DNA from 4 places in the Streptomyces sp. SCSIO ZS0520 genome. Region 2 is predicted to be linked to each of the others. Evidence: riboswitches for the same ligand, from Rfam matches in the RefSeq annotation. Region 2 holds a riboswitch; each other region holds the start of a gene.

Region 1 (7,496 bases), 3.3 Mb from region 2:
TAGGCGCCCCAGCCGACGCCCCGTACGTCGATGTTGTTGAGCAGCAGCCGGTTCACCTTCACGGTCGGGATCTCGCCGCCGGTGAAGCCGATGACGAGCAGGCGCCCCTCGGGGGCGAGGCTGCGCAGCGAGTCGGTGAAGCGGTCGCCGCCCACCGGGTCGACCACCACGTCCACCCCGCGGCCGCCGGTCAGCTCCTTCACCGCGGGCAGGAAGCCCTCGGCGAGCACCACCTCGTCGGCCCCCGCCTTGCGGGCGACCTCGCCCTTCGCCTCCGAGGAGACCACGGCCACCACCCGGGCGCCGAGGGCCGCGGCCAGCTGGACGGCGGCGGTGCCCACGCCGCCCGCCGCGCCGTGCACGAGCACGGTCTCGCCGGCGCGCAGCCCGGCCCGCCGGACGAAGGCGAAGTGGGCGGTGAGGTAGTTCATCGGCAGGCCCGCACCGGCCGCGAAGGACAGGCGCTCGGGCAGCGGGAAGACCATCGCGGGATCGGCGGCCACCTGCTCGGCGAAGCCGCCGAAGCCCGGGAAGGCGGCGACGCGCTGCCCCGCGGTGAAGCCGGAGCCCGCCGGGGCCTCGCGGACCACCCCGGCCACCTCGGAACCGGGGACGAACGGCGGCTCGGGCTTGAGCTGGTAGGCACCCCGGGTCAGGAGCACGTCCGGGTAGGTCACCCCCGCCGCCCGTACGTCGATCAGGACCTGCCCCTCCTGGCGCTCCGGCGGGCCGATCTCCGCGACCTCCACCGCATCCGGTCCTTCGAGCCGTACCACCCGCACCGCGCGCATCCGCATTGTCCTTTCCCAGACGTCGACCCTGCCGAGGTTAGGGCAGCTCCTGAGCATTGCTCAATAGCGGTCGGGTCCGCGGCGCGGGTCGCGGCGCTCCCGCGCGGCCGTCGCGCCGGGCCGGGATCCGCGCTCGGCGACCCGTGCGGCCGGGGTGGCCAGAGGGGTGCAAGAGCCACCAACCACCCGCAATATCCGGCCTGTTGTGCGCTCGTCACGGGAATTTCACTCCGGCATCTACCCGCATAGAGCCGGGCGCGGCACCATATGGCCGCCCCCCATCCCCTGCTCCTCCACTTGCCGGGAGACCTGATGCGCAAGCACGCACGCGCCCTCGCCGCGGCCTTCACCGCCGCCGCCACGACCGCCCTGACCCTGCTCGCCACCGCCCCCGCCGAGGCGGCGCTGCCCACCCCGATCGCGGCCAGCACCGCCCGCTCCTACCTGTCCTCGATGAGCGCCACCGCCGAGCACTCCATGAGCGGCTACAGCCGGGACCTCTTCCCGCACTGGATCACCGTCAGCGGCGCCTGCGACACCCGCGAGACCATCCTCAAGCGGGACGGTTCGGGGGTCGTCACCGACTCCTCCTGCAAGGCCACCAGCGGCAGTTGGTACTCGCCCTACGACGGGGCCACCTGGAGCGCCGCCTCCGACGTCGACATCGACCACCTGATCCCGCTGGCCGAGGCCTGGGGCAGCGGTGCCTGGAACTGGAGCACCGCCAAGCGCCAGCAGCTCGCCAACGACCTGACCCGGCCGCAGCTCCTCGCGGTCACCGACAACGTCAACCAGTCCAAGGGCGACAAGGACCCCGCGGACTGGTGGCCCTCCCGCACCGCCTACAAGTGCACCTACGCCCGCGCCTGGGTGCAGGTGAAGCACTACTACGGGCTGAGCGTCGACTCCGCCGAGAAGAGCGCGCTCAGCTCGGTCCTCAACGGCTGCTGAGCCCTGCCCCTTTGCGGCCTGGCCTGTCCACCCCGGTCGAGCACCCCGGGGTGGACAGGCCAGGCCCCTGGGGTGGAGCCGTCCTCGGCCGCCTCCTCCCGCCGCTGTCCCGGAGCACGCCCTTCCGTACCGGAACCGGTGGCCGGATCCCGGTGCTCTGCGCGTGCGGCCTCCCGAAGCGGGTAGCGGAACTCGCACGCCGGAGCACCGGGAAAGACGGAGGCAGGACCGATGAAGCAGGCACGTGGCAAGAGCGCCAAGGGCGCCAAGGGCGGTACGGACGACAAGGGTCCCCGGGAGGACGCGGGCACCGTCCCTGCGAACGGCGGGGCGCCGGCGCCGATGTTCCTGCGGGTTCTGGTGATGCTGCTCGCCTTCGGGCTCATGGTCGGCTTCGCGGTGGTACTCGCCCGCCTCACCCTGGAGCCCTCGGCCAGTTCGGAGGCGCTGACCCACAACAACCTGAGCCCCGGCAGCTCGATCCGGGACTACCTCGCCCGGCCCGCCTTCCGCGACACGGTCAAGCAGCTCGGCGGCAACCTCCTGCTCGGCGTCCCCTTCGGCCTGCTGCTTCCGGTCCTCGCGCCGCGGACCCGCGGGCTGCTGCGGATCGCCTTTCTGACCGCATTTGTCATGTTCCTGGTAGAGCTTACCCAGGGCGCCTTCGTGACCGGGCGCGCCTTCGACGTCGACGACGTCCTGCTCAACACCACGGGCGCGCTCGCCGGTTACCTCCTCCTCGGCCGCCGGGTGAGCCGGGCGCTGCACCCGCGCCGTACGCACTGGTGGCACCGCTTCACCCGCCGCTCCACCGCGGAGAGCTGAGCCCCCTCCCGGCGTCGACGGGGCCGTACACGCCGCTCCGCCCGCTGTCCCTCCTGCTGCGGCATCCGTGCACATCGGGTGCCGCAGCAGTCGTATGCGTGCCGCCCGCCTTCCTGGCGCGAGAACCGGTGACCGTTTTGGCGGGAATTAGTGCCTCTTTCCCTGTCTCATCACCATCACCGCTCTTTGCGCGAAATAACTCGCCTTGTATCCCTTGCCTGAGTCGCCGCACGGCGAATGGTTGCACCGCGAGCCAGTGACATGCGTCACTCTCCGCCGGATATCGCGGAGTGATCTCCAAGCCCATTTCCCTTTCCCGGAAGCCGAGTTGTGCTGCCCGCTGAGGCCTGCGCCACTCCGGAACTCTCCCGGTTTTCCCGTCGTGGATTGCATCCGCTAATCAGGGACTTGTTCCCTGCCGCCGGATTCGCTTAGCGTCACCGCAATCCGGATGGACGCCTAATCCTGCCGCTGTCCGGTCACCGCACTCACTCGCCAGGCAGGAGCGGGGAACCCAATATCACCGCCGGTCCGAAACGGAACGGCTCGGGGTGAAGTCGTGCGCGCCACGGCCGGGCATCTCCAGCCCGAACCCGACAGCTCACCTCGCAGGCGACGGAGAGGAATCCACCATGGCCAAAAAGGGCAAGCACCGTCGTCCGAAGAGCAGTTCGCTCACCCGTTCCGTCGTCGCCGCGGGCACCGGCGGCGCCGCTCTCGTCCTGCCGATGATGGCCGCGACCGGCGCGAACGCGGCCGACTCGGCCAAGTCGTCCGCTCCCGAGAAGAGCAGCGCGGCCGCCACCGCCGAGAAGTCCGAGAAGAAGAAGGACGCCCCCGCCACGTACTCCGTGGTCGCCGGCGACTACCTCTCGAAGATCGCTCAGGACCAGTCCGTCGACGGCGGCTGGAAGCGGCTCTACCAGGACAACCGGAAGGCCGTCGGTGACGACCCGTCACTGATCCGCCCGGGCCTGAAGCTCACCATCAACGCCCCGGCCACGTCGAAGTCCCAGGAAAAGCCGGCCTCCGACACCACGGCCTCGAAGACTTCGTCGAGTGAATCCGCGGAACCCGCCACGTATTCCGACGACCTCGACGGCTGGATCAAAGAATCGCTCGCGGTGATGGCCGAGCACGGAATTCCCGGCTCCTACGAGGGAATTGAGCGCAACATCCTGCGCGAGTCCTCCGGCAACCCCTCGGCCGTCAACAACTGGGACTCGAACGCGGCGGCCGGAACCCCGTCGAAGGGCCTGCTCCAGGTCATTCCGCCGACCTTCGAGGCGTACCACGTGCCGGGCACCTCGACGGACATCTTCGACCCGGTCGCGAACATCACGGCCGCGTGCAACTACGCCGCCGACAACTACGGCTCGATCGACAACGTCGACGGACCGTACTGATCCACCCGCCACCTCGATCCGTCTCCACCCGTCTCCACCCGAGCGTGCCGGTGTGCGCCCCGACAGGGGAAGCGCACCGGCACGCTCTGTCACGCCCCGGCTCCGGGGGCCGCCGCTCGGGGCTTCACCCGAATGGCCCCTGGCCGATGGCCGCGGTGGCGGAGCCCGCCCACGCTCGGTATGACGTCCACCCGAGTGAAGGAGTCCGGTCATGGCGCAGACGGTGAACAGGCCGGGAGGCTCGCGCAGCGACCCGTCCGGCGGCGCGTGGATCACGGGCGGCACCATGTTCGCGGGCACTCTGATGTTCGTCGGGGGAGTGCTGGCCATCCTCACCGGGATCGCGGGCATCTCCGACGACGACGTCTACGGCCGCGTCGGCAACTACGTGTACGAGTTCGATGTCTCCGCATGGGGCTGGACCCACCTCATCCTCGGCATCGTGCTGGTCCTCACCGGCCTCGGCATCCTCAGCGGAGTGGCCTGGGCGCGCACGCTCGGCGTGGTGATCGCCTCGCTCCATCTGATCGCCAACTTCATGTGGCTGCCGTACTCCCCGGTGTGGGCCATCGTGGCGGTCGCCATCGACGGCTTCGTGATCTGGGCACTCTGCGGCAGCATGCGCACCGCGGGCCCCCGCACCTGACCGCGGGGCACGCCATGGCGCACACCGACCCACAGCAGGACAGCGACGATCCCGGGCAGGCCGGCCAGGCACCCCGGCGGGCCGGCGACGACCCGCAGTACGACCGCGTGGGCGACCTGTACCGCCAGTACAAGATGTCCGCCACCGCCCCCGTCCCCGAACTGGGCCTCTTCCTGCGGCTCCTCGGGGACGTGGCGGGTCAGCGGGTCCTGGACCTGGCCACGGGGTACGGCTTCTACGCCCGCACCGCGCACGGCCTCGGCACCGCCGAGGTCGTCGGCGTGGACCTCTCGCCCGAGATGGTCCGACGCGCCGAGTCGGCCACCGGGGACCCGGCGGTCCGCTTCCACGTCGGTGACGCCCGCGACCTGCCCGACCTCGGCAGCTTCGACACGGTCACCGCCGTCTGGCTGTTCAACTACGCCGACTCACCAGCGGAGTTGACCGCGATGGCCGCGAGCGCGCGCCGGGCGCTAAGGCCCGGGGGACGCCTGGTCGCGATCACCGTGAATCCCGGCTACGAGGTGCACGGCCCGGACTGGACCCGGTACGGCCTGCGGGTGCACCGCGCCGAGCCCGCCGAGGGGCGGCACCGGCTCCGTATCGCGCTGATCGCCCCGGAGGCCGACATCCCGCTGTCGATGTCCCGCTGGGATGCCGACGTCTACGCCCGGGCGCTGGCGGAGGCCGGCTTCGGCCCGCCGTCCTGGGCGCTGCCGGACGAGGAGAGCATCCCGGCCGAGGAGTTCGCGAGCCGCGGGGCCGACTACTGGGCCACCGCGCTCGCCAACCCGTTCCCGGCGGGTTTCACGGCCGCGGTCCCCGACTGATCCGCCGCTGCGCCGCGGGCGGTCCGCCACGGCGGTGACCGGCGGCGATGCCGCGCATCCGGCCGTCCGGCGCGGGCGAGAGGCCCCGCCGAGGCGGCCCGACTCCTGCGCGCACCCTTGACAGGAACAATGGTCTGGACCAGCTTGTACGTTCATCGGTGGCCACCGACCCCCACACCCAAGTTCCCGCACGGGGCGCGCAGTCGACGCTGCCCGCCCGGTGCGGAGCGCATTTCCGGGAGGCCATGCAGTGCACAGCAGAGTACGTCCCCGCACGCTCAAAGCCGTTCTCGTCGCCGGGGTGCTCGCCGCCGCGGGCCTCGCCGCCCCCACGGTGAGCGCCGCACAGGAGGCCGCGCCGTTGGTCAGCAGCAAGGCGGGCCCGGCCGCTGTCCCGGCGCACGCCGTGACCGGCTACTGGCAGAACTTCGACAACGGGGCGACCGTCCAGACCCTCGCCGAGGTGCAGGACGACTACGACATCGTTGCCGTCGCCTTCGCCGACGCGACCGGGACCCCGGGCGAGGTGACCTTCAACCTCGACTCGGCGGGCCTCGGCGGCTATAGCGTCGAGCAGTTCAAGGAGGACGTCGCCGCCAAGCAGGCCGACGGGAAGTCCGTGATCATCTCCATCGGCGGCGAGAAGGGCACGGTCAGCGTCACCGATGACGCCTCCGCCACCGCCTTCGCCGACTCGGTGTACGCGCTGATGCAGGAGTACGGCTTCGACGGTGTCGACATCGACCTGGAGAACGGCCTCAACTCGACGTACATGACCAAGGCGCTCAAGTCCCTGGGCGAGAAGGCCGGTTCGGACTTCGTGCTGACGATGGCGCCGCAGACCATCGACATGCAGTCGACCGAGAACGAGTACTTCAAGACGGCGCTGAACGTGAAGGACCTGCTCACCGTCGTCAACATGCAGTACTACAACAGCGGTTCGATGCTCGGCTGCGACGGCCAGGTCTACTCCCAGGGCACCGTCGACTTCCTGACCGGCCTCGCCTGCATCCAGCTCGAAGGCGGTCTCGACCCCTCGCAGGTCGGGATCGGCGTGCCGGCCTCCACCAAGGGCGCGGGCAGCGGCTATGTGGAGCCCTCGGTGGTGAACAACGCCCTCGACTGCCTCACCCAGGGCACCAACTGCGGTTCCTTCAAGCCCTCGAAGACCTACCCGGGGCTGCGCGGCGCGATGACCTGGTCGACGAACTGGGACGCCGCGGCGGGCAACTCCTGGTCCGGCGCGGTCGGTCCGCACGTCCACGGACTGCCGTAGCCCGTACCCCTCGGCAGCTCGTACGTACGCGGAACCGGCGGCGGCCCGGGTCGCGGAGAAACCGTCTCCGCGGACCCGGGCCGCCACCGCTTGAGGCACCGAGGGCGCGCCCCTGCCCTCAGGAGCTGTGCAGGAACCCGTCCCCGTGCAGGGCGACATGGGCCTCCAGGGCGTTGAGCGCGTCCCCGGTCGCCTGCGGGGTGCCGGTGCCGTGGCGTTCCGCGTAGTAGGCGGCGCCGAGCTTGCGCAGCAGGTCGTTGCCCGCGCGCTGCTGCTGTACCTCGTCGACCTTCTGCTTGCCCTGGTTCAGCGCGCTCTGCGCCTGCTCCTTGGCCCGGTCGAGAAATCCACTCATGTCTGTCTCCCATCGCTCGGGGGAATCGTTGCCCACGCGCGGGATCCGTATGTTCATCCGGAAGGGTGAGGACGAGGCCCGCCCGTCCAAGCCTCGCAGCTTCCCCGGCGGTATGCCCGGCGGCGGAGCGGCTCCATCCCCCTCGGCGCGGTGGCCCCGGTTCAGTGCCGGTGGTCCCGGTCGCGCTCCTCGCTGATGCGGACCAGGCGTGCGAAGTCGACGGCCACGCCCCGCAGCAGCAGGTCCACGAGCGCCCGCGCCCCCGCCCGGTCCACGGGGGCGCCGCCGAGCAGGGCCCGCTGGTACACCACCGAGGCCAGCAGATCGGTGAGCAGGGCCGGGTCGGTGCCGGGCAGCAGATCGCCCCGGTCGACGGCGCGGCGCACCGCGGTGGCCGCCGCGCTCCGGCTCGGTGT
Region 2 (7,496 bases):
GTCCTGGTCAACCACCTGGAGAACCGGCTCCAGCTGAAGCTGCCCCAGGCCGACCGCCTCCTGCGCCGCACCAGGCCCGCCGGGACCGACGACCTCTTCGTGGCCTGGGAGACCCTGACCCAGGCCGGAAATCCGGCGGGCTGACGGGCCCGGGCGGCCCCGGCGGGAAAATGGTGCGAGGCACCCCCGCGGATGGCGTAGACTTCATTTCACCGACGCGGGGTGGAGCAGCTCGGTAGCTCGCTGGGCTCATAACCCAGAGGTCGCAGGTTCAAATCCTGTCCCCGCTACTCAAGGCCGGAGGCCGGAATCCCTGATCGGGTTCCGGCCTCCGGTGTTTCACTTCTCTCCTCTTCCCCTGCCGCCCGTCCGCGGGCGTGCCGTACGTGCCGTGCGGTCCTCACCCGCACGGGTCCGCCCGGTCGACCGCGCGGGCCGCAGGGGAAAGGCTGAGCAGGAGTGCCGTCCGAATCCATGGGAGTCCAGTGGTGGGGAGCCGAGGCGAGCCCGGCGGGGCGCACCGCCCCGCACGCCCGGAGGCGGCGGGGGCCGTGCCGGAGGAGGCCGCGCTGTCGCTGCACGGGGCGAACGCCGACCCCTCGCTGCGCCCGCAGCGCCGCTCGCTGTCCCGGACCTTCTTCCTCGTCCTGCCGGTGCTCCTGATCGTCTTCGGCATCTACTACGACGCGGCCACCCCCGCCCTCTACACGGCCCTGCCGATGTTCACCGCGGCCCCGCTGCTCGCCGCGCCCGTCTACACCACCCGCGGGGTCGCGCTCACCGGCGCCTTCGCCACCCTCGCGGTCTTCCTGCTGCGCGTCCAGGACGCGGACCTCGACGAGGTCGAGGGCACCACCGAGGCGATCACCGTGGTCACGGTCTCCTTCCTCGCGCTGCTGATGAACGGGGTGGTGCGCCGCAGCGGGGACCAGCTCGCCTCCGCCCGCGAGATCGCCGAGGCCGCCCAGCGCGCCGTGCTGCCCGAACCGCCCGACCGCTTCGCCGGTCTGCAGATCGCGGTGCGCTACGAGGCGGCGCAGGCCGGGGCGTTCATCGGCGGCGACCTCTACACCGTGCAGGACACCCCGTATGGGATCCGCATGATCGTCGGCGATGTGCGGGGCAAGGGGATGGGCGCGGTCTCCACCGTCGCCGTGCTCATCGGCACCTTCCGGGAGGCGGCCGAGCAGGAGGTGACCCTGGAGGCGGTGGCCCGGCGGCTGGACCACGCGCTCGCCCGGGAGGCCGGACTGCGGCGCGGCACCGAGGACTTCGAGGCCTTCACCACCGCGGTGCTCGCCGAGGTGGTGCACGAGGGCCGGACCGTGCGGCTGCTCAACCGCGGGCACCCGGGGCCGCTGCTGCTCGACGCCGAGGGCGGCCTGCGGGTGCTCTCGGCGAGCCGGGCCGCGCTGCCCCTCGGCCTCGCCGAGCTGAGCACCGAACCGGACCGCACGGACGAGGCGGAGTTCCCGCTCGGCGCCACCCTCCTCTTCCACACCGACGGACTCTCCGAGGCCCGGGACGCCGAGGGGGTCTTCTACGATCCGGTGGCCCGCCTGCGGGGCCGGGTCTTCCCGGCGCCGAGCGCCCTGCTGACCCTGCTCGTGGAGGAGGTCAGGGCGCACACCGGCGGCGGGGCGCGGGACGACATGGCGCTGCTCGCGGTGCGCCGTCCGGCCGCGGGCAACGGGACGGCGAACGGGCAGGGCGGAACGGGCACCTCCGAAGGCTGAGCGGGCCGCCGGGACCGCTCCGAGGGTCACGGTAGGTGAGCGTCCGACGCCCCTGGGATAACAATTGACGCACCGTCAGCATTGCGGGGATGTGAGGAAGACGGCTCCGTGGGGGTCAACTCGCCCCGCTGCGGCCCCCGATGTCCCTATCGTCCCGCCCGGAACGGGTCAAGGATCACCGGGAAACCTTGGAATACCGGGCCCGGGTCTATTAACGTTCGATAACGCAGCGCGGTCGTCACAGCCGTCACACGCGACGGCTCCGCGCGCACGCGCCTAATCCCGCAAGGGAGCCGGGGAACCACTTCTTGGGGTGAATCGGCCGCCTCTTCTTCGAGAGGCGGCGGTAGGAGACCTTCCTGCTCCGAACCCGTCAGCTAACCCGGTAGGCGAGAAGGAAGGAAAGGAGTACGCCTCCGTGGCGTCCAACGGCCCCGCTACACGCGTCACTTATGTGCCCGGTGACGAAGAGTCCTCCTTCGGGCAGCCCTTCGGAGAACCTCTCGAAGAGCCCCTCGGAGAGTGGAATCCCACGGCGGAGTCGGTCCGCCCGGTGCGCGGCAGACACCGCGTCATCAAGCAGCGCGGCGGCCTCGCCCGCAGCTCCACCGTGCTCGGCGTCGGCGTCATCGCCGCGGTCGGCGCCGGGGGCATGGCGACCGCCCAGGGCGGCAAGCCGCCGGTCCGCATCTCCGTACCCGATGTCTCCGCCGTCACCGCCTCGCTGCCCGAGGCCAAGTCCCTGCCGGGCGTCGGCGACCTGGTCGCGGGCTCCGGCGAGGACTCCGCCGCCGAGGCCGCGGCCCCGCTGAGCGCCGCCGGGCAGAGCGCCTCCGAGGACGCCGGGGAGTCGCTGCGCAGCCGGATCCTCCAGCAGGCCGAGCAGCAGCAGGCCGCCGCCGACACCGCCGCGCAGAGGACCGCCGAGGAGGCCGCCACCGAGCGGGCCGCCGAGGAGGCCGCCGAACTGCGCGAGAAGGCCGAGAAGAAGGCCGCCGCGGCGAAGAAGAAGGCCCAGGAGGAGGCCCGGCGCAAGGCCGAGGAGGAGCGCCTGGCCAAGCTCGCCAAGATGTTCTCGCTGCCCACCTCCTCGTACACCCTCACCTCGCACTTCGGCGACGCCGGTTCCATGTGGTCCTCCGGCCACCACACCGGCCTCGACTTCGCCGCCCCGACCGGCACCCCGCTGAAGGCCGTCCACACCGGCACCGTCAAGTCCGCGGGCTGGTCCGGAGCCTACGGCTACCGCACGGTCCTGGAGCTGGAGGACGGCACCGAGGTCTGGTACTGCCACCAGTCCTCGATGAGCGTCAGCGCGGGCCAGAAGGTCAGCACCGGCGAGGTCATCGGCCGCGTCGGCGCCACCGGCAACGTCACCGGGCCCCACCTGCACATGGAGGTCCACACCCCGGACGGCACGGGCATCGACCCGCTGTCCTGGCTCCAGTCCAAGGGCATCAACCCCTGAGACCCGGGAATCCTTGAGGCCCCGGAACTTCTGAGGCCCGGGAACTCCTGAGGCGGAACTCCTGCGGCCCGGCCACGCTGAGACCTGATACCGGTCCCGGCCCCGGCCGACCGCAGGACCGACCCCTTCCCGCAGCGGCATCCGCGGTGCGACAGCGCCGCCGGGTGCCGCTTCCGGTTGCGGCGGCCGGGTTTCGGCTCCACCGGCCGGGCGGGTACTACGGTGGGCGGTCCGGCCCGCGCCACACGGCCCGCCGTCCGGCGTGCGGCCCCGCACGCGCACACTGGTCGCGTACCCATGAACCACCGGCGCACACCGGCCACTTGCCCCGCAGGCGGCCCGGCGCCCGTACCCGGGAAGAGGTCACGGCTCCCATGTCCGCACCGCTCACCCTCGGCAACTCCGGTATCGAGGTCTCCCCGCTCGCCCTCGGCGGCAATGTCTTCGGCTGGACCGCCGACGAGAAGCAGTCCTTCGCGGTCCTCGACGCCTATGCCGCGGGCGGCGGCACCTTCGTCGACACCGCCGACTCCTACTCGGCCTGGGTCGAGGGCCACCGGGGCGGCGAGTCCGAGACCGTCCTCGGCGACTGGCTCGCCTCCCGCGGCAACCGCGAGGACCTGGTCATCGCCACCAAGGCGGCCCGCCACCCCGAGCACCTGGGCCTCGCCGCCGGGACGCTGCGCGCCGCCGCCGAGGCCTCGCTGCGCCGCCTGCGCATCGAGCGGATCGACCTCTTCTACACGCACTTCGACGACCCCGACGTACCGGTCGAGGAGATCATCAGCACTCTGGACGAGCTGGTACGGGCGGGCAAGGTCCGCGCGGTCGCCGCCTCCAACATCAGCCCCGAACGCCTTCAGGAGTCCCTGGACTTCTCCGACCGCGCGGGCATGGCCCGGTACGTCGCCCTCCAGGCCCACTACAGCCTGGTCTCCCGGGACACCTACGAGGGCGGGCTGCAGAGCGTGGCCGAACGCGGCGGCCTCACCACCATCCCGTACTTCGGGCTCGCCGCGGGCTTCCTCACCGGCAAGTACCGGCCGGGGCGGCAGGTCGACAGCGCCCGCGCCGGCGGAGCCGCCAAGCACCTGGAGACCGAGCGGGGCCGGCGGGTGCTCGCCGAACTCGACAAGGTCGCCGAGGCGCACGGCGCCGAGATCGCCTCGGTCGCCCTGGCCTGGCTCGCCGCCCGCCCGACCGTGGGCCCGCTGCTCGCCAGCGCCCGCGTCCCCGAGCAGCTCCCGGCCCTCTTCGCGGCCACCGGTCTCCGGCTGACCGAGGAGGAGTTGGCGGGGCTGACCGCGGCCTCGGACTGAGCGGAACCGGGGCGGGAGGGAGACCGGCACCGGGCCGGGACCCCTCCCGGGCCGGTCCCGCTACCGTCCCCGCATGGCATGGTGGCGGAGGACGAAGAAGGCAGGGGCGGGCCGGGGCGGCGGGCGCGGATCGGCGCCGGTGGGCCTCTCGGTCTTCGACCGGACGGCGGGGGACGGTGCGCCCGCCCGCCCCGGACTCCGGCTCGGCGCACGGCAGTTGCCGCCGATCACCATCCCGAGCCTCACCGACCGGGTGGCCGCGCAGACCCGCGCCAGCCACCCCGCGGGGACCGGCCCTGTGCAGGCCGTGGTCCCGCACAACGTCTGCGTCGAGGACGGCTCGGTCACCTTCATGGGGCTCGGCGGGCGGGCCGCGATCGTGGTCGGCCTGACCCCGCGGCTCCGCCCCGACCTCTACGGTCTCGGCGAGGCGGTCCAGGACGAGGGCGCCCTGCTGCACCTGGACGCGCACCCCGGCTTCCTGCGCGCCTCGCTGCTGCTCCCGGACACCGAGGTCGACCTGGACACCGGGCTCCGGCTCGACCAGGGCGACATCCAGGAGTTCCTGCACGCCGCCTACGCGAGCGAGACCGTCGAACTCCACATCCAGCACACCACCCACGACCGCCTGCTGCCCTACGTCTGCTCCGCACCGGGCCTGCGCCGGGCCGTGGACGCCGGTTTCGCACAGTTCACCCAGCCGCCCCCGGACGACCTCGCCGCCGCGGTCGCCGCCGTCAACGGCACCCTCAACCCGGCGGTACGCGTCCCCCTGCACGTCACCGGCAAGGCCGCGCTCGCGGTCGTCTTCGACGTGGAGGTCTGAGCCGGGGCCGGGGTTCAGGACCGGGGGCCTGAGCCCCCGGTGCCCGGCGGCGGTGCCGGTCCCCGGCCGGTGCGGCGGCTGTCCGGTCCGGGGCGCGGTGGCTCAGCGCGGGTGCCGGTCCTGGGCGGCGCGGTGGTGCGCCGGGTGCCAGCCGGGGGCCGCGTGGTGGACGGGCGGCGCGGGGCGGGCGGCCGCGGGGTCGCCGTACGGGGGAGGGGCTCCGTAGGGGGACGGGGTTCCGTGCGGAGGCGGGGTTCCGTACGGGGGCGGTGTTCCGTGCGGAGGCGGGGTCCCGTACGCGGGCGGGGTCCCGTACGAAGGCGGTGTTCCGTACGGGGACGGGTGCGGGCCGGGGCTGCCGCCGGGCGGTTGAAGGCCGGGGCCCGGGCGCGGTCGGCCGTGGGGCCAGGGCGGGGGCGGGGCCGTCCGGCGGTGCGGCCAGGGGCGGGGGGCGGTGAGGCGGGCCGCGTAGGCGAGGGCGGGGGCGGCGACGGTGCGGTGGCGCCAGAGGGCGTCCAGGAGTTCGCGTTCGCGGCGGGGGAAGTCGGCGCCCGCCCGGCCGCGGCGGCCCCGGCGCCGGAGCACGGCGAGCGAGGTGGCGCAGCGGGCGTAGTCCAGGACCTCGCGGGCGGCGGGCCGGTCCAGGGCGTGCGCCGCGTACTCCCTGGCCAGGGTGCGCCCGCGCATCGAGCCGAGCACGGAGGGCTCGGGCGCGGTGAGCCAGCCCGCGGCGGCGTAGGCGGGCAGCTCCTCGCGCACGGTGCGCAGTTCGCGCTGGCGCAGCCAGACGGCGAGCCAGGTCAGCAGCGCGAAGGCGGGCAGCATGACGGTCGCGTAGACGAGGAAGAAGCCGTAGCGGCCGAGCGCGGCGGAGCCGTTCCAGCAGGCGTGCATGCCCATCGCGAGCAGCAGGCCGGTGAGCGGGAGCAGGACCCGGCGCACCCGCTGGTGCTCCGCGCTCAGCGCCGCGATGCCGAAGCCGATGCCGGTCAGCACCGTGAACAGCGGGTGCGCGAAGGGCGACATGACGATACGGACGAAGAAGGTCGCGGCGGTGACCGAGGTGAGCCCGGTGCTGCCGCTGAGCCGGTCGGTGCCGAAGGCGTTGCCGAGGTAGAGGATGTTCTCGGTGAAGGCGAAGCCCGAGGCGGTGAGCCCGGCGATCACCACCCCGTCCACGATCCCGGTGAAGTGCCGTCTGCGGAGCAGGAAGACGAGCAGCACCGAGGCCGCCTTCGCCGACTCCTCGACCACCGGCGCTATCACCAGGGCGCCGAGGGTGTCCGCGCTGTGCGGGCTGGCGGTGGTGGTCGCTATCCACCGGGTCGCGAAGGAGTTGGCGAGGATCGCGATGAGCGCCGCCGCGCAGGCACCCCAGGCGAAGGCGAAGACCAGGTCGCGCCAGGGCCCCGGCTCCACCCGGTCCAGCCACCGGAAGGCGGCGAAGAGCAGCGGCACCGGCGTCACCGCGAGCCCGAGGCCGACCAGGAAGCCCTGGGTGCCGGTCTGCTCGTGCACCAGGGCCAGGATGACCAGCCCCGAGAGCCCGAGCAGCGCCGCCGCCCCGCCGAGCCGCACCGGCCGCCGCTGCCACCAGCGCGCGTGCCGCACCGGCCCCGGGGGTTCGGCAGGCGGCGGGCCCGGCTGCGCGGAAGGCGCCGGGCCCGCCGGCTCGGGGTGCGGAAAACGGAAGGCCACCCTTCGACACTAACGACCCCTCAGCCCGGGGCGCGACGGTGCACGGGTGCGCGCGGGCGCGGGGAGCGCGGGGCCGGCCGCCCTCAGCCCGCCTCGGGGGCCGGGACGAGCCCGGCCTCGACCAGGCCCGCGAGCACCGCGTCCCCCAGCGTCCGCACCGCCGACAGCGGGCGCACCATCACCGTGAACTCCTTGATCAGGCCCGCCTCGTCGACATGCAGCAGATCGATGCCGTGGATCTCCTTGCCGCGCACGGTGGTCCGGAAGGGCAGCACCACCGCGGGGGCCTCGGTGCCCTCCGCGCTGGTCTCGGCGGCGCCCTCGAAGCCGCCCAGGTAGCGGAAGTCCTCGAAGAGCCGCAGCAGCACCCCGAAGAGGCCGACCACCAGCGGCTTGCCCTCGAAGGGGGTGAACTTCACCGGGCTGTAGAAGCGGATGTCCTCGGTGAA
Region 3 (7,496 bases), 2.9 Mb from region 2:
CCTGCGCCTGGTCGAGCGCGAGCCGGGGCGCCCCGAGGCGGTCCGTACCGTCGCCCGCGACCTGCACGCGCGCCTGACCGAGGCGGGTCTCGAGGCGGTACGCCCCGACGCCGCCGTGGTCTCGGTCCGCGCGCCCTCACCCGGGCAGGCCCTCCAATGGGCCGCCGACTGCCGGGAGAAGGGCGTCTCGGTGGGCTGCTTCCGCCCGCCCTCGGTACCCGACGGCATCTCGCGCCTGCGCCTGACCGCCCGCGCCGATCTGACGCCCGCTCAGATCACCGAGGCGGTACGGGTGATCGTCGCGACCGCGCCGCGCTGAGCCCGGCCGGGCAACCGCAACGGAGTCGGCGGCCCGGGCGCGGTGAGCGGTGACCGCGCGGATTTCACCGCATCGGGCGACAGTTGTCCGCACTTCCGGGTGGCCGGGGCCCTGCGGGGACGGCCGCGGTGGCACGCTGTCCCCCTGCACCGGCCCGGGTCCGGACCGAGGGCACGCCGCAGTCCTCGCCCCCGGCACGGTGGGAAGGGACGCCGTGCCATGGCCGATCACCAGGAAGCAAGCCTCACCCTCCCGAGCCGGCCCGCCTCGGTGCCCGAGGCCCGCAGATTCGCGGGCACCGTCCTCGCCGAGTGGGGGCTGCCCGCCACGGCCGAACTCACCGACAGCGTCCGGCTGATCGTCTCGGAACTGGTCACCAACGCCGTACTGCACACCCTCGGCCGGTCCCCCGTCCTGACCGTCCTGCTCCGCCTGGAAGGCGAGACGGTACTGCGGATCGGCGTGCGCGACAGCCACCCCGGACTGCCGCGAAGACCGGCGGCCGAGGGCGAATGCCCGGACGGGGGACGGGGGATGGACATCGTCCAGTGCCTCACCGCCCACCACGGAGGGGAGTTGAGCGTGCTCCCGGACGCGGCGGGCGGCAAGACGGTGTGGACGGTGCTGCCGGTGGTGCGGAGCGCCGAGCCGCTCCCGCAGTGACGTTCCGCCTGGGGGCCCGGAGTCGGCCCCGGGGTGCCTCAAGCGGGCGTACGGCAGCGGGAGTTGCCGCGGGCGGTGCGGGGCGCGCGGCCGGGGCACCGCCCGCTCGGCGTCAGTCCACCCGGCCGTACTGGACGCTGCTGCTCCAGATCTTCTCCAGGCGCACCACGGCCCCGGTCTTGGGGGAGTGCCAGATGCGGCCGTGGCCCGCGTAGATGCCCACGTGGTAGACGTTGCCGCGGTAGCCGAAGAAGACCAGGTCGCCGTTGCGCCGCTGGGCGGGAGACACCCGCTTCGTGGCGTTGAACTGCTGCTGCGCGGTACGCGGCAGCTCCTTTCCGGCGTGCTTGAAGGCGTACTTGGTCAGACCGGAGCAGTCGAAGCTGTTCGGTCCGGTCGCCCCGTAGCCGTACGGGGCGCCCTGCTTGGAGGCGGCGACCTCCAGGGCCTTGGTGGCCGGGGCGAGGGCCTGGGCGTCCGGGGCGGTGCCCGGCAGGGAGATGCCGCCGCCCACGGCGGCGAGGGTGAGGGCCGAGGCGGTACCGGCCCGGGTGAGTACAGCGGGGACACGATTGAGCGCGGACATGCGCAACCCTTCGTCAGCCGCCTGTGAAGGATGACCTGTCGGGTTCGGGCTGGCGAAGTCGCCCGGCCGCGGTAGCGCGACTTGACCCCAAGGACCGCTCGGATACGGCTCCGGCGGCCCGTACTGCACGGGTCCTCCACTCCTGCCGATCCACTCCTGTCGACCGGACATCCGGACGGCGGCAGGACTCGGCGTCCGCCCGGATCGCCCCGCCCCTACGGCGGGGGCTTGTCGTCGCAAGCGATGTTCACGCACGGACGCGCCGCTTTCCGGTCGGAACGGGGCCGCACAATTCACCGGCCGATTGGTCCGAATGTGTGGAGCGCCCCTCGCGAGCACCCGCGTCCGCACCGCGCGCACCGCCCGCACCTGCGAAGAAGGCGCCCGCGCCGCGTACCCGCCTCCCAAACGGCGCAACTCAGTTCGGTTTCCTCTCCGGCCCGATATCCCCCGACCAGGGGTACCCCGACTGGCCCGTTTCACCGCGCACTTCACGGTCACGCGCGCGGGAAGCGCGATGCTTCGCGGCCCGTACGGGGCACTTGGCGCCGCCCTCGGTCAACAGGGCATGACGGCATGGCGGGTGGACCGGGCCACCGGCATCCGGCGTGCCGGGGAACCGACTTCGGGCGGCGGACCGCCAACTCCCTTGCGGGACATACGCATCGGGCCGTGCACCCCCGTCCGCTACAGCGGGGGTGCACGGCGGTTCGGGGAAGGGGTGTTCAGACCGCGGGGTGCGGCTCGCCCGTGGCGGAGGACCCGGGCGGGGCCGAGCCGCTGCCGCCGCGGCGCAGTCCGGCGCCGACCAGCACGGCGGACAGGCCGAGCAGCGCCCAGACGCCCAGCGTCAGGAGCGGCCCGGAGGCGGCGGCCCCGTCGAAGAAGCCCACCGACCTCAGCAGCGAGCCCTCGGCCCCCGGCGGCAGCAACTGGCCGATCCGGCCCACCGGCTCCGGCAGCAGCTCGGGGCTGGTGGCGACCCCGGAGAACGGGTTGCCGAGGAAGATCACGAGCAGCGCGCCGACGCCGATCCCGGCCCGTCCGAGCAGCGAGGCGATCCCGGCCACGGCACCGCCCACGGCCAGCGTCGCGAGCCCGAGCACCCCGGCCTCCGCCCACCAGTCGCCCCGCAGGATGCCGAGCCAGTTGTCGGTGAGTCCGGTCGCCACCAGGCCGACCAGGGCCGAGGCGCCGAGCAGTACCGCGACGGCCCGTACCCCGCGGATGCCGAGCAGGGTGACCACCGCGCCGGAGGCCACCCCGGCCATCGCCAGGGGGAGCACGATCGCGTTCAGACCCGACTGCCGTGGGTCCTCCTCGGAGGCGGCGACGACGTCCTCCACGACCGGCTCGCCGTCCGGTGCCTGGGCGCGTGCCGCCTCGGTGAGCAGCTGGGCGACGACCGGGCCCGCGGCGGTCGCGGTGAGGAGCTTGCCGCCCTCCGGGGTGGCCACCATCGCGCCGTAGACCTCGCGGTCCTCGATGGCCGTGCGGGCGGCGGCCTCGTCCGTGTAGCGGTGGATCTCGAAGGCGCCCTCCTGGCTGCCGAGCCGCTTCTCCAGGGAGGCGACCGCACCGGCGGGGCCGGCCACCCCGAGCGGGACCTCGCGCGGGGCGGTGCGGGCGGCGGGCCAGGCGAAGGCCCACAGGGCGAGGGTGACGATCAGCGGGATGAGCAGGACGACGCCGAGGAGGCGGCGTGCGGGCGGCGCGGCACCCGGCGGTGCGGCCGTGGCGCCTTCGGTGCGGGTGGCGGACATGGCGTGCCTCGATTCGGGCGGTGGAGAGCGCGTGAGCGCGTGGTGCGGAAGCGCGGGGTGCGGAGGGGGCCGTGGGCGGCCCGGCGGCTAAAAAGAAGGATCGTTCGTTTTGATTATGGTCCTCACTGTCCTGGGATGCCCCGCCGCTTGTCAAGAAGGAATGTTCGTTTTAGGTTGCGCGCATGGCCCGTGTATCCCAGGCGCACCTCGATGCCCGCCGTCGGCAGATCCTCGAAGGCGCCGCCCGCTGCTTCGCGCGCAACGGCTTCCACGCCACGTCCATGCAGGACGTCCTCAAGGAGGCGGACCTCTCCGCGGGCGCGGTCTACCGCTACTTCAGCGGCAAGGAGGAACTGATCGGCGCCATCGCGGCAGAGGTCCTCGAAGGGCTGCGGGCGGCCTTCGCGGAAGAGGCCGAGGAGCGGCCCCTCCAGCCGCCGGACGTGGTGGTGGGCCGGGTGTTCACGCGGATGATGGACCGGGGGCCCGCCTCCGAGTTCGGCGGGCGCACCGGCTTCCCGCGGCTGATGATCCAGGTGTGGACGGAGACCCTGCGCAACCCGGAGCTGGCCGCCCTGACCCGCGAGGGCTTCCTTCGGGTCCGCGCCGCCTGGGTGCGCATCGTCCGGCAGTACCAGCGGGAGGGTCTGATGCGCGACGACCTCCCCGCCGAGCACGTGGCCCAGACGATGATCGCCCTGGCGCAGGGCTTCGCCGCCCAGCAGGCCGTCTTCGGCGAGACACCGGTCGAGAACCTCCAGGACGGGCTGCGCGCGCTGATGAGCATGGGCGGCCCCGGGCCGGTCGCGGTCGAGGACGGCCGGGGCTCGGGGTCAACTCCCTGACGGCGCAGGCCCTTCGCGCCTTATCTCCCTCTTGCCCCGACATGCGCGTGGCTGATTTGCGCCCCTTCGGCCACTTCCGGCCATCACTTCGCCTTGGGTAACTCCCGCCCCCGATCGGACCCTTCGGGAGATCTCCGCTCAACGAGACCGAAGTCCCCGGTTATCGGATCGGTAAAGAACGGCCGTTCCCTCTATTGCCCATGCTCTGTCAACCGACAGGATCACCCGTACTACTGATGTGTGTATGTCGGGAGGATTCACTTGATACGAATAAATCGCTCAAGGAGAACCGCTGCCCTCGGTTCTGCCACCGCCCTCATCGCCGGAACCGTGCTCGCGGGCGCGTTCGCCACCCCCTCGGCGAACGCGGACAGCCGGCACCACGGCGGTGACCGCGAGGCCCGTGGCGCCGCCGTCGCCGCCGCCCGGGCCGCCAAGGCGGGCATCGACTGGAAGGACTGCCCCGCGGACTGGGAGCTGGCCTCCCCGATCCAGTGCGGCTGGGTCACCGTCCCGGTGGACTACGCCAAGCCCGACGGCAAGAAGATCAAGCTCGCCGTCGACCGCGCCAAGAGCACCGGCACCAAGGACGAGCGGCAGGGCGCCCTCGTCTACAACCCGGGCGGCCCCGGCGGCTCGGGCATGCGCTTCCCGACCCGTATCACCACCAAGAACCCGCTGTGGACGAAGACCTCGAAGGCCTATGACTTCGTCGGCTTCGACCCGCGCGGCGTCGGCCACTCCGCGCCCATCTCCTGTATCGACCCGCAGGAGTTCGTGAAGGCGCCCAAGGCCGACCCGGTTCCGGACAACGAGGCCGACAAGCGTGCCCAGCGCAAGCTCGCGGCCGAGTACGCGGACGGCTGCGCCGAGCGCAGCGGCGCCATGCTGCCGCATATGACGACCCCGAACACCGCGCGCGACCTGGACGTCATCCGGGCCGCCCTCGGCGAGAAGAAGCTGAACTACCTCGGCGTCTCCTACGGCACCTACCTGGGCGCGGTGTACGGCACCCTCTTCCCGGACCACGTCCGCCGCATGCTGGTCGACAGCGTGGTCAACCCCTCCCGCGAGAAGATCTGGTACCAGGCCAACCTGGACCAGGACGTCGCCTTCCAGGGCCGCTGGGAGGACTGGACGAAGTGGGTCGCCGAGAACGACGCCGCCTTCCACCTCGGTGACACCCAGGAGAAGGTGCAGGCGCAGTGGGAGAAGCTGCGCGCCGCCGCGAAGAAGGAGCCCATCGGCGGGGTCGTCGGCCCGGCCGAGCTGATCTCCTTCTTCCAGAGCGCCCCGTACTACGACTCCGCCTGGGTGCCCACCGCCGAGGTGTGGAGCAAGTACGTCGCCGGTGACACCGAGGCGCTGGTCGAGGCCGCGGGCCCCGACCTCTCGGACACCAAGGGCAACGCCTCCTCCGAGAACGGCAACGCGGTCTACACGGCCGTGGAGTGCGGCGACGCCAAGTGGCCCACCAGCTGGCAGCGCTGGGACCGGGACAACACCCGGCTTCACAAGGACCACCCGTTCATGACCTGGGCCAACGCCTGGATGAACCTCCCGTGCGCCACCTGGCCGGCGAAGCAGCACACGCCGGTCCACGTCAAGAGCGGCAAGGGTCTGCCGCCCGTCCTGATCGTCCAGGCCGAGCGCGACGCGGCCACCCCGTACGAGGGTGCCGTGGAACTGCACAAGCGGTTCAAGGGCTCGCGCCTGATCACCGAGAAGGACGCCGGTTCGCACGGGGTGACCGGAGCGGTCAACCCGTGCATCAACGACCGGGTGGACACCTACCTGCTGACCGGCAAGGTCGGTGACCGGGACGCCACCTGCGCCCCGCACGCCACGCCGAAGCCGTAACGGCGAGGGCCCTCCTGGCAGGGTGGAAGGAGGGGCGACCGGACTGCCGGCCGCCCCTCCTTCTCCCTTCCTGCGCCCCTTTTCCCCGGCGGCTCCCGCCAGGGCTCAATCGGCCAGTCCCGCGAGGGCGTTGACCTTCTCGACGCGTACCCGGACCAGGAGTTCTCCGGGCGAGGCGTTGCGTGCGCCGTACTCCTCGGCCCGTGCCCCGCCCATGTAGCGCGCGGCGATCCGCTCGGCCCAGCGGCGCAGCTCGGCGGCGTCCTCAGAGATCTCCGCGCGGCCCCGAAGGACCACGAAGGCGTACGGCGGGCGGTCGTCGTCGACGCAGAAGGCCACGCGGTCGTCGCGGCGCAGATTGCGCCCCTTCACGCTCTGCGCCGAGGTGGTGAGGACCACTTCGTCGCCGTCGAGCAGGAACCAGACCGGGGCGACATGCGGCGCCCCGTCCTCCCGGACCGTCGACAGCTTGCCGGTCCGGGTCCCCGCGGAGACGAAGTCCCGCCATTCTTCCTCGGTCATCTTGTGTGCCATGCGGCCATCCTGGTTGCCGCGGGGCCCCAGGTGGGGAAGGCTTGCGCAAGAGGTCCCCCGCGGGGAGGCGGCGGACCGACCGGGGGACGAGCGGAGAGACCGATCATGGGACACAGCAGCGGACTCGGCTGGCTTCTGGACGATCTGACCCAGCGCGTGGAACACATACGGCACGCCCTTGTGCTGTCCAACGACGGACTGGTGACCGCCGCGAGCGAGGGCCTCCAGGGCCAGGACGCGGAGCATCTCGCTGCGGTGGCCTCGGGACTGCACAGCCTGGCCAAGGGCTCCGGGCGGCACTTCCGGATCGGGAACGTCCGCCAGACCGTCATCGAGTTCGAGGGGGCGGCCCTCTTCGTGACGGCGGCGGGGGACGGCAGCTGCCTGTCCGTACTGACCGACGCGGACGCCGACATGGGCCAGGTCGCCTACGAGATGACCCTGCTCCTCAACCGCGTCGGCGAGCACCTCGGGGTGGACGCACGGCAGCGCGAGCACACTCCGAGGGTCGACCCCTGAGCCTCCTCGTACGCCGCTGACCTGCGGGGACAGGCCGCCCAGAGGAGTTATCCACAGGCCTGAGCGGGATCCGGCGCGGCTGGCTACGGTTCTTCCGACAGCGACCACCTCGCACGGGGGAGAACCGCCATGACGTCCCGGACCACTGCCGTTCGCCAGGAAGCCTGCGCACCGGCGCGCACGGACCAGCCGCTGCCCGCCCTGCACGCGGCACGGGAACTCGGCCTCAGGCCCATGGAGTTCGACTGCGCCGCCGCACTCGGATACATCCGTACGGTGCGGGACGGCGCCCCGCCGGGCCGGGCCGTGACCGGGGAGGAACGCGCGCGGCTCCGTGCCCTGCCCGGCTTCCCGAGGAGCCTGCGGGAACGCGTCGCACTCGTAGGCGCCACGGAGGGTGCCGAGCT
Region 4 (7,496 bases), 1.5 Mb from region 2:
CGCTCCTGCTCCCGGGCCGCGTCCAGGGCGGCGGTGAGCAGGCGCCGCCCCACGCCCTGGCGGCGGTGCGCCGGGTGGACGGTGACCTCGATCTCGGCGAGATGCTCCTGCCCCCGCGCGCACAGCAGCCGCAGGAAGGCCGAGCCGAGCGGGACGGAGTCCGGGTCCGAGGCCAGCCAGGCGAGTCTGCGGGCGGCGCCGGGCGCGGTGCCCTCCGCCTCGGTGAGCACGGTCAGTGAGGTGACGGCCACCGGGGGCGCGGCCGGGGGAGCGGGTGCCTGCGGCTGCCCGGGTACGGGCGCGGCCGGGTCGGCGGGGCGAGCGGTGGGGCGAAGGGACAAGTGCGGTTCTCCGTAAGGCGATCGGGGAGGGCTGGTGCGTAAGGGATCGGGAGCGGGCCGGGGCGTCGGGCCCAAGGAGCGGGGCGGGCCGCCCGGGACCCGGGGGTCCGAGGGTATGCCCTGGTCGGCGTCCCGAACTGTACCGAGCGTGCGGGGTCGGGCACCCTGCGGCAACGGTTTTTCAGGGGTCGCGGGCAGGGTGCCCGGGGCGGGGCTCGCTCGTTGGTCGAATCAGTGCTGTCGAACCTGTGGCCCGGGCCACCGCGACTGCCTACCATCGATCACCGCAAGACTTTGTGCACCGTCGCACAAGCTCGCCGGGAGGACACCTTGCTCAGCCTGTACCGCGGCAGCCGTCCGCGCCGCCGTCGTTCCGCGCTCGCCCTGTCCGCCGCCTTGGTGGCAGCGGCGCCGCTGCTCGCCGCCTGCGGCGACGACGCCCACCCGGGCGCGGCCGCCGTGGTCGGCGGCGAGCGCATCACGGTCTCCCAGCTGGAGAACCGGGTCAACGAGGTACGGGAGGCCCAGCGGTCCGCGACCGGCGGCGGGGCCCAGTACGCCGAGGCGATCTCCAAGAGCGGCGGCCTCGCCCGCGACACCCTGCACACCATGGTCCTGGACCGGGTGCTGCACCAGGCCGCGGCGGACTCCGGCATCAGCGTGACCCGCCGCGAGACCCAGCGGATGCGCGAGGGCCTGGAGAAGCAGGCGGGCGGCGCGAAGGCCCTGGAGGCGGGCTGGCTGCGGCAGTACGGGGTCGCCCCCGCCCGGCTCGACGCCAGCCTGCGCACCGAGCTGGAGGCCCAGAAGCTGGCCCGCAAGCTCGGCGCCGACATGCAGACCAAGGAGGGGCAGGACGTCTTCTGGCGCCATATGTCGGCCACCTCCAAGAAGCTCGACATCGACCTCAACCCCCGCTACGGCACCTGGGACGCGGTCAACAGCAAGCGCACCGACGCGAAGACGCCGTGGCTGCGCGAGGTCTCGCGGGGGCAGCAGCCGGCCTGAGGCCATGAGGCGCGGGGGTGCCCGGCCGCTGCCGTCGGGTGCCCCGCCCGGGTGGGTTACGTTCGGTGCGTGAACGCCACTTCGCAGACGGCCGCGGGCCGCATCGTCCTGCTCACCACCAGCCACCGGGTCGCCCCCGGGCTGCTGTCCTGGCCCGCCTGGCAGACGCTGCACGCCGCCGACCGCGTGCTCTGCGCGGATGCCGCACACGTACAGCTGCCGTATCTGCGGGACGCCGGGGTCGAGGTCGCGCGGGAGGCGCCGCTCGCCCGGGAGCTGGTCGACTGGTGCGCGGGCGGGCGCACGGTGGTCGTCGTCGCCACCGGTGAGGGCGACCGGAAGCTCACCGACGGGCTCGCCGCGCTGGCCGGTTCGGGCCGGGTGACCATGCCCGAGCTGGAACTCCTCCCCGGCTCCTACGACCTCCCCGGCGCCCGCCTCCTCGACCTCGTCCAGGTGATGGACCAGATCCGCGCCGAGTGCCCCTGGTCCTCCCGGCAGACCCACGAGGGGCTCGCGAAGTACGCGATCGAGGAGGCGTACGAACTCGTCGAGGCGATCGAGGACGGCGACCGGGCGGAACTGCGCGAGGAGTTGGGCGACGTCCTGCTCCAGGTCGTCTTCCACGCCCGGATCGCCCAGGAGGGGCCCGCCGCCGGGGACGCGGCGGCGGGAGAAGAGGAAGGGGACGGCGAGGAGGAGGTGGGCGCCTTCTCCCTCGACGATGTCGCCGCCGGGATCGTCGCCAAGCTCATCCACCGCCACCCGCACGTCTTCGGCGAGGAGAGCGCCGAGACCCCCGAGGACGTGGAGGCGCTCTGGCGGCGCACCAAGGCGGAGGAGAAGCAGCGCGACTCCCTCACCGACGGCGTCCCGCTCGGTCAGCCGGGCCTCGCCCTCGCCGCCAAGCTCGCCTCCCGGGTGCGCACCGCGGGCCTCGACGTGCCCCTGCCCACCGGCGAGGGCATCGGCTACCGGCTGCTCGCCCTCGCCCTGGACGCCCAGGAGCAGGGCGTGGACCCCGAGGCGGCCCTGCGCTCCGCGGCCCGCGCCTACCGGGACGCCATCCGGGCGGCGGAGCAGGGCCAGGCCTGACGGCGGTGGCGAGCGGGACGAGAGGAAGTCAGCACGTGTCCGAGCAGGTGGGGCGGAACGGACAGGCCGGGGAGCCCGGCGGCCCGGACGCCCCGGCCGCCGCCCCCGGAAGCTGCCCGGTCGCCGGTGCCGAGAGCCCGCCCGACCTCTTCACCTGGGAGTTCGCGGCGGATCCGTACCCGGCCTACGCCTGGCTGCGCACCCACGCGCCCGTGCACCGCACCCGGCTGCCGAGCGGGGTGGAGGCCTGGCTGGTGACGCGGTACGCGGACGCCCGGGCGGCGCTGGCCGATCCGCGGCTCAGCAAGAACCCGGCGCACCACGACGAGCCCGCGCACGCCAAGGGGAAGACCGGTATCCCGGGCGAGCGCAAGGCCGAGCTGATGACGCATCTGCTGAACATCGACCCGCCGGACCACACCCGGCTGCGCCGCCTCGTCTCCAAGGCCTTCACCCCGCGCCGGGTGGCCGAATTCGCGCCCAGGGTCCAGGAGTTGACCGACTCGCTGATCGACTCCTTCGCCGCGCGCGGCAGCGCCGACCTGATCCACGAGTTCGCCTTCCCACTGCCGATCTACGCGATCTGCGAACTGCTCGGCGTCCCGCGCGAGGACCAGGACGACTTCCGGGACTGGGCGGGCATGATGATCCGGCACGGCGGCGGCCCCCGCGGCGGTGTCGCGCGCTCGGTGAAGAAGATGCGCGCCTACCTGGCCGAACTCATCCACCGCAAGCGCGAGGACCTCGGCGAGGAGTCCGCGCGGGACGACCTGATCTCCGGCCTGATCCGCGCCTCCGACCACGGCGAGCACCTCACCGAGAACGAGGTCGCCGCGATGGCCTTCATCCTGCTCTTCGCGGGCTTCGAGACCACGGTCAACCTGATCGGCAACGGTACGTACACGCTGCTCCGCAATCCTGACCGGCGGGCCGAGTTCCAGCGGGCGGTGGCCGAGGAGGACACCGCGCTGCTCGCCTCCTCGGTCGAGGAACTGCTGCGCTACGACGGCCCGGTGGAGCTGGCCACCTGGCGGTTCGCGACCCGGCCGCTGGAGATCGGCGGGCAGCGGATCGCGAGCGGCGACCCGGTGCTCGTGGTGCTGGCCGCCGCCGACCGCGACCCGGCCCGCTTCCCCGCCCCCGACACCCTCGACCTCGCCCGCACCGACAACCAGCACCTCGGCTACGGCCACGGCATCCACTACTGCCTCGGCGCACCCCTGGCCCGCCTGGAGGGCCAGTACGCGCTCGGCACCCTGCTCCGCCGCCTCCCGGACCTGCGCCTCGCCGCGGAACCGGAGGAGCTGCGCTGGCGCGGCGGCCTCATCATGCGCGGACTGCGCACCCTGCCGGTCAGCTTCACCCCGCGGTAGGGCGGCCACCGCAGGGTGCCCGCGGCGGGCGGTCCGTCCTCGGGCGGACGGGGCGTCGTACCGCGTATGTCGGACATGCGCGGCAGTCGGTCCGCGGCTCCGTCGACCCGCTTTGCGGACTCGGGGCGAACCCCGGTCACTGCCCTGAACTGCCTCTGGGCATGCGGAATTGACGGAGCGTCAGGATTGTGATGTACGCGTGATCTCCGCTGCATCGACTTGTGACAAGCGTTCGACTCCGGCTACGTTCTCGGGCAACTCGGCGGCTGGTCACAGCCGTCACCGCTGTCACGCGAAAGGCCACGGCATGCTCTCCGGGAACGGTCGCCATCGACGCCCCCGCCAGGCTCCGGCGTTCGTCGTCACGGCGGGGGTGACCGGCTCCGCGCTGGCCCTGCCCCTGCTCGCCGGGACCTCCGCGCACGCCGCGGACAAGGCCACCTGGGACCGCCTCGCCGACTGCGAGAGCGGTGGCGCCTGGAGCGCGAACGAGGGCAACGGCCATTACGGCGGGCTCCAGTTGACGCAGCGTGACTGGGAGTCCTACGGCGGCCTCGACTTCGCGGCCCGCCCCGACCTCGCCAGCCGCTCGCAGCAGATCGCCGTGGGCCAGAAGCTCCTGGACGACAAGGGCCCGGCGGCCTGGCTGGCCTGCGCCGCCGTCGCCGAGCTGACCGGCGGCGGCCCGGAGCCCTCGGTCGACCCCGGCGTCCCGGACTCCAGCAGCCCGAAGCCGAGCGACAGTCCGAAGCCGGATGACGGCGGCGAGCCGTCCGGGTCGCCCTCGCCCTCCGGTTCCGGCGGCGACTCCGACAAGAAGGACGATCCGAACCCTTCGGACTCGGCGGATCCGACGGACTCGGCCGGCTCGGCGGACCCGTCAGGCTCCCCGAGCGAATCGGATGAGTCGGGTGAAAAGGGTGAGTCCGGCGCCCCGGAAGCCGACCCGAGCGCCACCCCCGAGGACTCCGCCACCCCGGGCGACGGTGACGGCAAAACCGGCGACGAGGGTGATTCCGGTACGGATCGCGGCAACTCCCCTGGCTCCGGCGGGGGTTCGGGTTCCGGCGGGGAGGGTTCCGGCCGCCATCGCGGTGAGCCCGCGCCCGACGCGGACGTCCCCGACCGCCCGGGGAACTCCACCGGCCGCCACTCCCGTCCCGGTGACTCGCCCGCGGCCGGGGACGGTTCGTACTCCGTGCGGCCGGGCGACAGCCTGTCGATGATCGCGGAAGCACAGGATGTGGACGGCGGATGGCCCGCGCTCTACGCGCTCAACAAGGAGACGGTGGGCGCCGATCCCGACCTCATCCTGCCCGGTCAGAGCCTTGCACTTGCCTCCGAAACGGACGCTCCCCAGGGCTAGTTCGGCAGCTATTGTCCGCTTTGGTGAAACTGAGACATGAGTCTCAGAAGCCCTGATCGTCTTTGGAGATCCGGCGAGCGCGTGTTTACGGTCGTGACCGCTCGCCACAGCGGGCTCCGTGTGACCGTCACGCCGAATCCTGCCGGCGGTCCCCGGGAAACTCGTCGCGTGAAGCGCCGTTGGCAGGAGCGGGGGAACCAAGGTTTGCGCCGGGTCCCAGGGGCCGGGCAGCACATGCTGCCCACTTCGGGAAACGGCTAGGGGTGAAGTCGCACAGCGCGAGCGTGCGGCCGGGCAATTCGCCTTCTGCTCTTACGGAGCGGGGGGCACCCCATCGGCCCGAACCCGACAGCTCACCTCGCAGGCGTCGGTGAGGGGATCTCTTCATGCTGCTTTCCGGCAAGGGCAAGCACCGCCGCCCGACCGTCTTCAACCGCACCACCCGTGTCGTCACGCTCGCCGGCGTCGCCGGTGCCGCCATCGCCGCGCCGCTGGTCACCAGCGGTTCCGCCTCCGCCGCCACCGCCTCCGAGTGGGACAAGGTCGCCCAGTGCGAGTCCGGCGGCGACTGGTCGATCAACACCGGCAACGGCTTCTACGGCGGCCTGCAGTTCACCAACTCCACCTGGGCCGGCTACGGCGGCACCCAGTACGCCGCCCGTGCCGACCAGGCCACCAAGGAGCAGCAGATAGCCGTCGCCGAGAAGGTGCTCGCCGGTCAGGGCAAGGGCGCCTGGCCGTCCTGCGGTGTCGGCCTGTCCAGCACCCCGTACGGCGGCGGCGCCCCGCAGTCCGGTGGTCAGCAGGAGAGCAAGCCCGCCGAGCAGCGCTCCTCGCGCTCCGCGGAGCGTCCGGCCCCGGCGAAGAAGGCCGAGCCGAAGGCCGAGAAGAAGACCGTCACCACCCCGACCGGCAAGAAGGTCGCCAAGGGTGACGGCGAGTACAAGGTGGTCAAGGGCGACACGCTCAGCGAGATCGCCGCCGAGCACAAGGTCAAGGGCGGCTGGGCCAAGCTCTTCAAGCTCAACGACGACATCGTCGACGAGGCCGACCTCATCTACCCGGGCCAGCAGCTGCACCTGCGCTGACCCCGCACGGCCGGACCGGCCGGGCCCCGCGCCCGGCCCGTCCCCCGCACAAGGACCGCCCCGCCCCACGCGTCATCCCCCGTACGCGTGGGGCGGGGCTCTTGTCTGCCGCCGTGCCGCCGCGGTGCTCCTGCCGGGGCGTACCGGGTTCCGGAAGTGACCGGCCGGTAGCCGTACTCCGGCTGACGGGGCGGTGGCCGCAGGGGGACATGAAATGCGTATGTTCATCCTGTTATTCGTATCTTTTGGTCGTCTTTTCGTCCCGGTACGTGGGCCGTCGGGCGGGGCCGGTGCCCACTGCGGATAGGCTCTTGGCGCAAGGACACCCCCGCACAAAGGCGTGCTCCCGCATTCCACGCGTCACATCCCAGAAGGAGATGCTCGTGCCGTCCATCGACGTCGTCGTAGCCCGGGAAATCCTGGACTCCCGAGGCAACCCCACGGTCGAGGTCGAGGTAGGCCTCGACGACGGAAGCACCGGCCGTGCCGCCGTCCCCTCCGGTGCCTCCACCGGTGCCTTCGAAGCCCTGGAACTCCGCGACCAGGACGCGAGCCGCTACAACGGCAAGGGCGTGGAGAAGGCCGTACTCGCCGTCATCGAGCAGATCGGCCCCGAGCTGGTCGGCTACGACGCCACCGAGCAGCGCCTGATCGACCAGGCGATGTTCGACCTGGACGCCACCCCGGACAAGTCCTCGCTCGGAGCCAACGCCATCCTCGGCGTCTCGCTCGCCGTGGCGCACGCCGCCTCCGAGGCCTCCGACCTGCCGCTCTTCCGCTACCTGGGTGGCCCCAACGCGCACCTGCTCCCGGTGCCGATGATGAACATCCTCAACGGCGGTTCGCACGCGGACTCCAACGTCGACATCCAGGAGTTCATGATCGCGCCGATCGGCGCCGAGTCCTTCTCCGAGGCCCTGCGCTGGGGCGCCGAGGTCTACCACACCCTCAAGAAGGTGCTGAAGGACCGCGGCCTGTCCACCGGCCTCGGCGACGAGGGCGGCTTCGCCCCCAACCTCGGCTCCAACCGCGAGGCCCTCGACCTCATCCTCGTCGCGATCAAGGAGGCCGGTTACGTCCCCGGCCAGCAGATCGCGCTCGCCCTCGATGTCGCCGCCTCCGAGTTCTACAAGGACGGCGCCTACGAATTCGAGGGCAAGTCCCGCTCCGCCGCCGAACTCACCGAGTACTACGAGGAGTTGGTCGCCGCCTACCCGCTGGTCTC

Evidence for each region. A riboswitch is a leader RNA that binds a small molecule or an ion and turns the genes downstream of it on or off. The one in region 2 is predicted to bind cyclic di-AMP.
Region 1: linked by a shared signal. The riboswitch ahead of MID12_RS31805 (transglycosylase SLT domain-containing protein) and the one ahead of MID12_RS17430 (M23 family metallopeptidase) in region 2 are both predicted to bind cyclic di-AMP.
Region 3: linked by a shared signal. The riboswitch ahead of MID12_RS30120 (C40 family peptidase) and the one ahead of MID12_RS17430 (M23 family metallopeptidase) in region 2 are both predicted to bind cyclic di-AMP.
Region 4: linked by a shared signal. The riboswitch ahead of MID12_RS11190 (transglycosylase family protein) and the one ahead of MID12_RS17430 (M23 family metallopeptidase) in region 2 are both predicted to bind cyclic di-AMP.

What each region holds. Positions count from the first base shown of each region.
Region 1 is NZ_CP092644.1:7,742,989-7,750,484, forward strand. It holds gene MID12_RS31790 (NADPH:quinone oxidoreductase family protein) at 1-791, opposite strand, end outside; gene MID12_RS31795 (HNH endonuclease family protein) at 1,104-1,742, shown strand; gene MID12_RS31800 (VanZ family protein) at 1,974-2,567, shown strand; cyclic di-AMP (ydaO/yuaA leader) riboswitch at 3,014-3,195, shown strand; gene MID12_RS31805 (transglycosylase SLT domain-containing protein) at 3,200-3,973, shown strand; gene MID12_RS31810 (hypothetical protein) at 4,185-4,619, shown strand; gene MID12_RS31815 (class I SAM-dependent methyltransferase) at 4,634-5,449, shown strand; gene MID12_RS31820 (chitinase) at 5,700-6,725, shown strand; gene MID12_RS31825 (hypothetical protein) at 6,844-7,080, opposite strand; gene MID12_RS31830 (TetR/AcrR family transcriptional regulator) at 7,242-7,496, opposite strand, start outside.
Region 2 is NZ_CP092644.1:4,439,637-4,447,132, forward strand. It holds gene MID12_RS17415 (alginate lyase family protein) at 1-144, shown strand, start outside; tRNA gene MID12_RS17420 (tRNA-Met) at 217-290, shown strand; gene MID12_RS17425 (PP2C family protein-serine/threonine phosphatase) at 489-1,736, shown strand; cyclic di-AMP (ydaO/yuaA leader) riboswitch at 2,000-2,143, shown strand; gene MID12_RS17430 (M23 family metallopeptidase) at 2,155-3,204, shown strand; gene MID12_RS17435 (aldo/keto reductase) at 3,579-4,523, shown strand; gene MID12_RS17440 (hypothetical protein) at 4,597-5,349, shown strand; gene MID12_RS17445 (PrsW family intramembrane metalloprotease) at 5,452-6,960, opposite strand; gene MID12_RS17450 (nuclear transport factor 2 family protein) at 7,131-7,496, opposite strand, start outside.
Region 3 is NZ_CP092644.1:7,369,867-7,377,362, forward strand. It holds gene MID12_RS30110 (8-amino-7-oxononanoate synthase) at 1-319, shown strand, start outside; gene MID12_RS30115 (ATP-binding protein) at 539-982, shown strand; gene MID12_RS30120 (C40 family peptidase) at 1,095-1,568, opposite strand; cyclic di-AMP (ydaO/yuaA leader) riboswitch at 1,572-1,772, opposite strand; gene MID12_RS30125 (ABC transporter permease) at 2,294-3,331, opposite strand; gene MID12_RS30130 (TetR/AcrR family transcriptional regulator) at 3,514-4,176, shown strand; gene MID12_RS30135 (alpha/beta hydrolase) at 4,438-6,036, shown strand; gene MID12_RS30140 (PPOX class F420-dependent oxidoreductase) at 6,142-6,570, opposite strand; gene MID12_RS30145 (roadblock/LC7 domain-containing protein) at 6,676-7,089, shown strand; gene MID12_RS30150 (DUF6397 family protein) at 7,219-7,496, shown strand, end outside.
Region 4 is NZ_CP092644.1:2,979,384-2,986,879, reverse strand. It holds gene MID12_RS11215 (GNAT family N-acetyltransferase) at 1-341, opposite strand, end outside; gene MID12_RS11210 (SurA N-terminal domain-containing protein) at 672-1,349, shown strand; gene MID12_RS11205 (nucleoside triphosphate pyrophosphohydrolase) at 1,419-2,444, shown strand; gene MID12_RS11200 (cytochrome P450 family protein) at 2,480-3,817, shown strand; gene MID12_RS11195 (LysM peptidoglycan-binding domain-containing protein) at 4,125-5,183, shown strand; cyclic di-AMP (ydaO/yuaA leader) riboswitch at 5,348-5,565, shown strand; gene MID12_RS11190 (transglycosylase family protein) at 5,570-6,271, shown strand; gene eno (phosphopyruvate hydratase) at 6,655-7,496, shown strand, end outside.